3 regions of the Halomonas sp. AOP30-A1-24 genome follow, and region 3 is predicted to be linked to each of the others. Evidence: riboswitches for the same ligand, from Rfam matches in the RefSeq annotation. Region 3 holds a riboswitch; each other region holds the start of a gene.

Region 1 (2,248 bases), on a different contig from region 3:
GGCCCAAAATTCGCTCCACCTCGGCATTGCCCAGCGCTTGGCGGCGTTGATTCTCGCGCAGGGCGATAAACTCCATTTCCGGCGTGATAATCCCTTGGCGGGCATAGTGCAACTGGGTAACGTTCTTGCCTTCTTTTGCCCGGCGCGGCGTGCGTTTCAAATCAAAGCGCAGCTGGGCCAGCATGGGGTCGTTGGCGCGGCGTTTGCCGTACTCAGACGTATGGCCTTCTAAAAACTCGGTGTCGTCGCGCTCCTCAATCCACGCCCGGCGAAGCGCGGGAAGCCCACGGCGTAGATCAATCTGAGCGTTGGGGTCGGTGTAGGGGCCAGAGGTGTCGTACACCAGCAGCGGCGGGTTATGTTCATCCACGCTAGTCGTTTTGGTCGGCGAGAGACTGATTTCCCGAAACGGCACGCGGATATCCGGGCGCGAGCCTTCAAGATACACCTTGCGTGAACCGGGTAGTGGGGAAATCGCGGCGGCATCGACCTGGGCGGTTTCGGCTAGAAAGCGGGCTGTCTTCTGGGTAACGGTTTTGTTCACGGTTATATCCTTGTTATTGGAATTAATGGGAAAGGTCTAGGCCCATCTGCCAGAAGTCGATTTCCAAACGCGTGGCATCGCGGAAAATTTTGCTGAGCTCATTAAAGCGGGCAGGGGGGACGTCGGCGAGGCGAGCATCCAGCCATTCAAGCTCGGCTTGCATGGCCGCCTGAAACTCCTCGCTTTCGTACATCGCTATCCAGGCATCGAACGGGTTATCGCCGCCACGCACTGTGGAGGATTGCGCGTTCAGCCAGTTGGCAATCTCGCCATAGCCCACCAGGCAAGGGGCAAGTGCCACGTGTAAATCCAGCAGGTCGCCACGGTTGCCGGTATCCAGCACGTAGCGGGTGTAGGCCATGGTCGCCCGAGCTTCTTGTAGCTCGGCAAGTGCCTCCTCGGAAATACCCCACTCGCTACAAAACCCCACGTGCAAGCCCAGTTCCACATCCACAATGGTTTTTAAACCTTCATGGGCTTGGCGCAAATCGGCAAGCGTAGGGCTTTTGTAGGCGGCCAACGCATAGGCGCGAGCGAAGTGAATCAGAAACAGATAATCCTGCTTCAGGTAGTGGCGAAATGACGCTTCAGGCAGCGTAGCGTTGCCCAGCTGGCGCACAAAGTCGTGCTCAATGTAGGCGCGCCAATCGTCATGGCAGGCAGTGGTTAAATCAGTAAAGCGGTAGCCCATACATCCTCCGGTGGTGGTGATCCGAAGGGCAGGCGAAAAGATCGAGGAAATGGCACGGAAGGGTGGCGAGCGATTGTGGGAGAGAGCTAGCCGGCGCCATCGCTTGATCCCTACGCCGGTACCCGCGCTACATCAAAAGCAGCGCATTAGCCGGATCAGGTTCAGCGGGACCAGCGCTTGGCAGCAAAATTGCTACGCCCTGCGCCATCTCAGCCGGATTCACCGGCACCCCGTCAAGCATTCAACTCAGCGAGTCTAGGTGGCGGTGGAGGGAGATGCAAGGGGGCGGACGACGGTGCTACGTGTTAATTTGAATTGATTATGACGATTAATACTCATCATTACAGCGTGATGCGATCAGGAAGTACTGACATTGACCACCGATAACAAAACGGGCTGGGAAGCTTTCTATTGCGCCAATCAAACGCGAGCCGCCTCACCGCTATTACGCCGCGCCTTGGGGGATGAGTGCTTAGCCAAAGGTAACGGCCATGCTATCGATTTAGGATGTGGAGGCGGCATTGAAACCGCACTACTGCTGACGTCAGGGTGGAAGGTCTTGGCGATCGACAAAGCGCCCAATGCCATTGCGCGAGTTGAAACACTAAAACCTAAATTACTCGGCGCTGATTTGACGGTGATGACGTCGTGTTTCGAGGAATTGAAAGGCCTGCCATCGTCTGCCCTGATCCACGCCGGGCTAAGCCTACCGTTCTGCGAGCCAACGTACTTTTCCATACTGTGGAACATGATCCTTTCAGCGCTTGAGCCGGGAGGGTTATTTGTCGGGCACCTCTTCGGTAACCGGCATGATTGGGCCAAGCATCCAACAATGAGCTTTCACTCGAAGGATGCAGTAGAAGCCCTTTGCGGCGGTTTAGAGATCGAGCTTTTTCGCGAAAGTGAAGGAGAGGGCGGGCTGGTAATGCATCACTGGCATCGGTTTGATCTTATCTTGAGAAAGCATGCGGTTTGATTGAACCGGCTTGTTTAAAGCAGCGGCTGCCACGTGC
Region 2 (2,248 bases), on a different contig from region 3:
GCGTGTTCAGCCTTGAGCCCGCCAATGGCCACGCTTGGCAAGGTGCAGGCCGCGGCTAATTGAGCCAGGCCTTCAAACCCCAACGGTTTAGCATGGTCCTGCTTGCTTTGGGTGGTAAACACCGGGCCCAGGCCCACGTAGTCGAGCAGGGCCACGGGGGCTGCGTGAAGCTGCTCAAGCGTATTAATCGAAAGCCCGATAATTGCCTCTGGCCCCATGGCTGCCCGTGCCTCTTGAACCGCTGTATCGCTTTGGCCGACATGCAGCCCATCGGCGCCGCTTTGCAAGGCAACGTTCAAGCGGTCATTAATCACCAGCGGTACCCCGCTACCCGCCAGGGCGGCTTTCAAACGCTTGGCCTGTTCAATCATGTCGGTATCGCTTGCGTGTTTATCGCGCAGTTGAACAAAGCTGACGCCCCCTTTGACGGCCTCAATCACGGTGCGCTCTAGCCCTGCGGCTTTACAGAGTTGAGCGTCAGTGACCAGATAAAGCGAAAGATCAAAACGCATTAGCCTTCCTCCAGCCCGGTAAACTGACGGACGTCTGTAGGTGTTAGCTGATACAAGGCGTCCAACAGGGCTACCTGAAAACTACCCGGGCCTGCCGCCTGTTGTCCAGCGCGGCTACCCGCGATAGCAAAGCTTGTAAGTGCGGCTAACGTGGCGTTCAAGGGAGCTTCGGGGCTGGCCGCTACAAAGGCGGCAACGGTGGCACTTAACGCACAGCCAAGCGTAGTGACACGCGGCATAAGCGCGTGCCCGCCGCTCAGACGCCAGTGCTGAGTGCCATCGGTAATAAAATCCTGAACGCCGGTCATCGCGACAACACAGCGTTGCTGCTTGGCGAGGTTTATGGCAGCCTCACGCGCTTCATCCGTAGAGGCTGTGGCATCCACTCCTCGGCCCGCGTGGGTCAAGCCGGAAAGCGTCATGATTTCTGAGGTATTGCCACGGATCACGCTGGGCTTAAAAGCCAATAGCGTTTGTGAAAGCGTTTGACGGTAGTAAGTGGCGCCCACCGCAACCGGGTCCAATACCCAAGGCGTATTGCTCTCGTTGGCCGTTCTGGCGGCAAGTTGCATACCTTCTGCCCAGTGTGGTGAAGGCGTGCCGATATTGATCGAAAGTGCCCCGGCCAAGCGAGTAAACTCAGCGACTTCCTCAGTTGAATGCAGCATGGCAGGGGAAGCGCCGACAGCCAGCAGGCAGTTAGCTGTGCTGTTCATCGCTACAAAATTGGTAATACAGTGCACTAACGGCGTGGTGCGTTGTACAGCGGAAAGCGCGTCGCTCAGCGGGAGTGATGTCATGGCCACCTCACAGCGTAGATCGGGTGTGATGACACCGCGACTTCCTACGCCGGTATTATCCGGTTCAGGTTCTAAGGGTGCATCTCAGCTTGAGCGTCTCAAGCGCCCCTGTCGTCAGGCTACTATCCTTGCCTTGGGCGGTGCTGTAAAGCGCAGGCGATGTGTAAGGGGAGGCCGGTAGGGTAAGCGGGGCTGGAATAATGGCTGTTCTGCCCTCATGGTATGTCATCACAACGGTATCATGCGGTGTGAAACGGTTAGAGATAGGCTTGTACACGGTATGGTTTTTGTCAAAGATAACCGCTCAATCAATTCATTTAACAGCATAATTCCCCACAAGGAGCCCAAGATGACTTTGCAAGGTGAACAGCATAAAGGCGTTCGTCCGGCCCCTGCGCAAACCCAAGGGTTTCGCTTAAACCATACGATGCTGCGGGCGAAAGACCCCGAGCGTTCATTGGCCTTTTACTCCCAGGTATTTGGCATGCAGGTACTGCGTCGGCTGGATTTCGAAGAGATGCAGTTTTCGCTCTACTTTCTGGCGAACCTGGAAGCCAGCGACCAGGTGCCGGAAGATACCCAGGCGCGTACGGCCTGGACCTTCAGCCAAAAGGGGCTGTTAGAACTTACCCATAACTGGGGCACCGAAGACCAGGACGATTTTGCCTACCACGATGGCAATGCCGAACCGCAGGGCTTTGGACATATCTGCTTTAGCGTACCGGACTTGGAAGCGGCCCAGGCATGGTTTGATGAGCACGATGTAACGTTCATAAAGCGGGCGGACCAAGGCAAAATGCAGGGCGTCATTTTTGTGAAAGACCCGGACGGCTACTGGATCGAAGTTATCCAGGCCGACCTAATGGCGGCGATGGGCGACTGATATGGCACACTTGCTGTTTCGGCTGCGCTACGTTACCGATGAAGAAGCCATGG
Region 3 (2,248 bases):
AGCGGTAGACATCGTCCTCGCCATACACCAACCGGTGATACATTTTAAAAAGCGTATAAAGTGCCAAGCCGCCTTCAAGCGCAGACCAGCGTGCGGGCGTTTTGGGTATATCGTCGGTGACCGCTTGCCCTTCGGCTTTGGCATCGGCGATCACATTTGCTAAAGGCATCGCCAAAATGGCAGGGTCTTCAGAGGGTAGCGGAGCGTTTTGCTTCGTGGCCTGGTCGAAGTCTTTTACCGCGCGCTTTACATCATCTAGCGTATTTAAAACGTAGTCAGCATGCTGTAAGTCGCCAGGCTCGCAGCTACCGTTCTCCCAGCCATGGATCACGCGTAGCGTCATGTCTCCTCGTGACATGGGGCGGGCCAGTAGCATATAAAGCATTACGCGAACGTGAAGCTGGCGCTCATCGGTATTGTTTTCAAACGCACGGTAGGGGTCAGCAAACAGAGTATTGAGCCGCCCTTGCGTATGCTCCTTGGCTTCGGTGTATGACATATTGGTTTCCTGTAAGCGCGTCGCTTATTCTCCTGTGCGACGCTTGTAACACTAATGTTTTATAACACTAATGGCGGTAAGCTACTTTTATTTTGTAATGCTTTGACTCAGTGTACAGCAGCTTTTGTTAGTCTAGACAACGTTGTAGCGAATGAATAGCAGAAGTAAACCGTTTTCCTGTTAGCTATTTAGCGGCTAGGATACGGCGCGAGTAGCTGCTCATTTTGGCGGTTAGCTCGCTTTACATCAGGATACGCTCTCAATTCACTGTCGCCAGGGGAGCCACGTTGCGTGGCTGAGAATGCTATGACGCAGACCCTGGAACCTGAACCGGTTAGTACCGGCGGAGGAAGTGCGACATGCCATACCTAACGTCAGCCGTGCTGGGCGCGGCGCTCTGTTGCTTTGCATTTTTAGGCCTTAAAGCCCGTGGGCGTAAAGGCTCATTGGATGACTTTGTAACCGCTCGTAATTCACAAACCAGCACCACGCTAGGGCTCTCTTTTGTTGCATCTGGTATGGGGGCCTGGATTTTGTTTGCGCCGCCAGAAATTGGCGCTTTTATTGGCCCATTGGCCTTGGCAGGCTATGCCCTTGGCTCCTCACTGCCTTTTATCGTCCTTGGCTTTTATGGTCCGTCTATACGCCGGGCTCTCCCTGAGGGGCGGAGCATCGCTGAGTTTGCCGAGGCGTGCTATGGGCGCGGCGTACGCCACTGGGTAACGCTGGTTTCCGTGGTGTATATGGCCTGCTTTTTAGCCGCTGAATTAACCGCTATTGGAGCGATCACCTCGCTGCTTTCTGATGTTCCGTCGAGCTGGGTGATTATTGGAGTAACGCTCACTACGTTGCTTTACACGGTAAGCGGTGGGCTGCGCGCAAGCCTGGCCACTGACCGTTGGCAGGCATGGTTGCTGCTTGCACTGTTAGTGGTGGTTTCCAGTGTCACCCTTTGGCACTTGCCTGCCATGCCGAGCAGTGCGACATGGCCCTCTATCGCCACTTCTGATGCGCTTAGTGTGGCACTAACGCTTGTCATCGCGGTTACCGCAGCGAACTTGTTTCACCAGGGCTACTGGCAGCGGGTATGGGCGGCACGTGATGACCAAAGTTTGGCCCGCGGGGCTTGGGCAGGAGGGGGCGCCACGGTCATGATCGTTATGGTGATTGGCGGTTTGGGTATGCTTGCTGCCATGAACGGTGTTCCGCTGGGCGAACCGCCCATGCCTTTTTTTGCACTGCTCAATAACGCGCCACCCTGGCTAGCTATAACGGCACTAGTGCTTGCCGTTACATTGGTGGCGTCCAGCGTAGATACGCTACAAAGCGGTATTGCCTCACTGATCGTGTCGCGCAGTGAACAGCCAAGCGTTTCTATCGCGCTCACACGTTGGATGACCGTTTTGCTTATGGTGCCTGTCGTGGTTGTCGCACTTCAGGGTGTGTCTGTTTTACGTCTTTTTTTAATCGCTGATTTAGTCTGCGCTGCAACCGTGGTGCCCGTGCTGCTGGGCTTGTGGCGGCGCATGACGCCTCTTGCGGCTATCGGTGGCGGCATGGCGGGTCTATTGGGTGCGATCTTGCCTGGGTGGATGAGCCACGCCAGCATAAGCGAAGGGATAATGGCGGCAAGCTTTCCGAACAGTGTACCCACACTAGCGCCGTTTCTAGGTGCGTTGTTAGCTTCCACGGTGGTAAGCGTGTTATTAGCGTATTCAAGAACTCCCTGGAACCAAGGACAGTTATGAT

The links. A riboswitch is a leader RNA that binds a small molecule or an ion and turns the genes downstream of it on or off. The one in region 3 is predicted to bind thiamine pyrophosphate.
Region 1: linked by a shared signal. The riboswitch ahead of tenA (thiaminase II) and the one ahead of ACT3TJ_RS04395 (sodium:solute symporter) in region 3 are both predicted to bind thiamine pyrophosphate.
Region 2: linked by a shared signal. The riboswitch ahead of thiM (hydroxyethylthiazole kinase) and the one ahead of ACT3TJ_RS04395 (sodium:solute symporter) in region 3 are both predicted to bind thiamine pyrophosphate.

What each region holds. Positions count from the first base shown of each region.
Region 1 covers NZ_JBQSXL010000010.1:374-2,621, reverse strand. The annotation lists gene thiC (phosphomethylpyrimidine synthase ThiC) at 1-544, opposite strand, end outside; gene tenA (thiaminase II) at 567-1,235, opposite strand; TPP riboswitch at 1,326-1,478, opposite strand; gene ACT3TJ_RS07435 (methyltransferase domain-containing protein) at 1,609-2,211, shown strand.
Region 2 covers NZ_JBQSXL010000001.1:122,983-125,230, reverse strand. The annotation lists gene thiE (thiamine phosphate synthase) at 1-512, opposite strand, end outside; gene thiM (hydroxyethylthiazole kinase) at 512-1,312, opposite strand; TPP riboswitch at 1,337-1,432, opposite strand; gene gloA (lactoylglutathione lyase) at 1,662-2,195, shown strand; gene ACT3TJ_RS00540 (DUF6164 family protein) at 2,197-2,248, shown strand, end outside.
Region 3 covers NZ_JBQSXL010000005.1:108,646-110,893, reverse strand. The annotation lists gene ACT3TJ_RS04400 (hypothetical protein) at 1-499, opposite strand, end outside; TPP riboswitch at 765-869, shown strand; gene ACT3TJ_RS04395 (sodium:solute symporter) at 859-2,247, shown strand; gene corA (magnesium/cobalt transporter CorA) at 2,244-2,248, shown strand, end outside.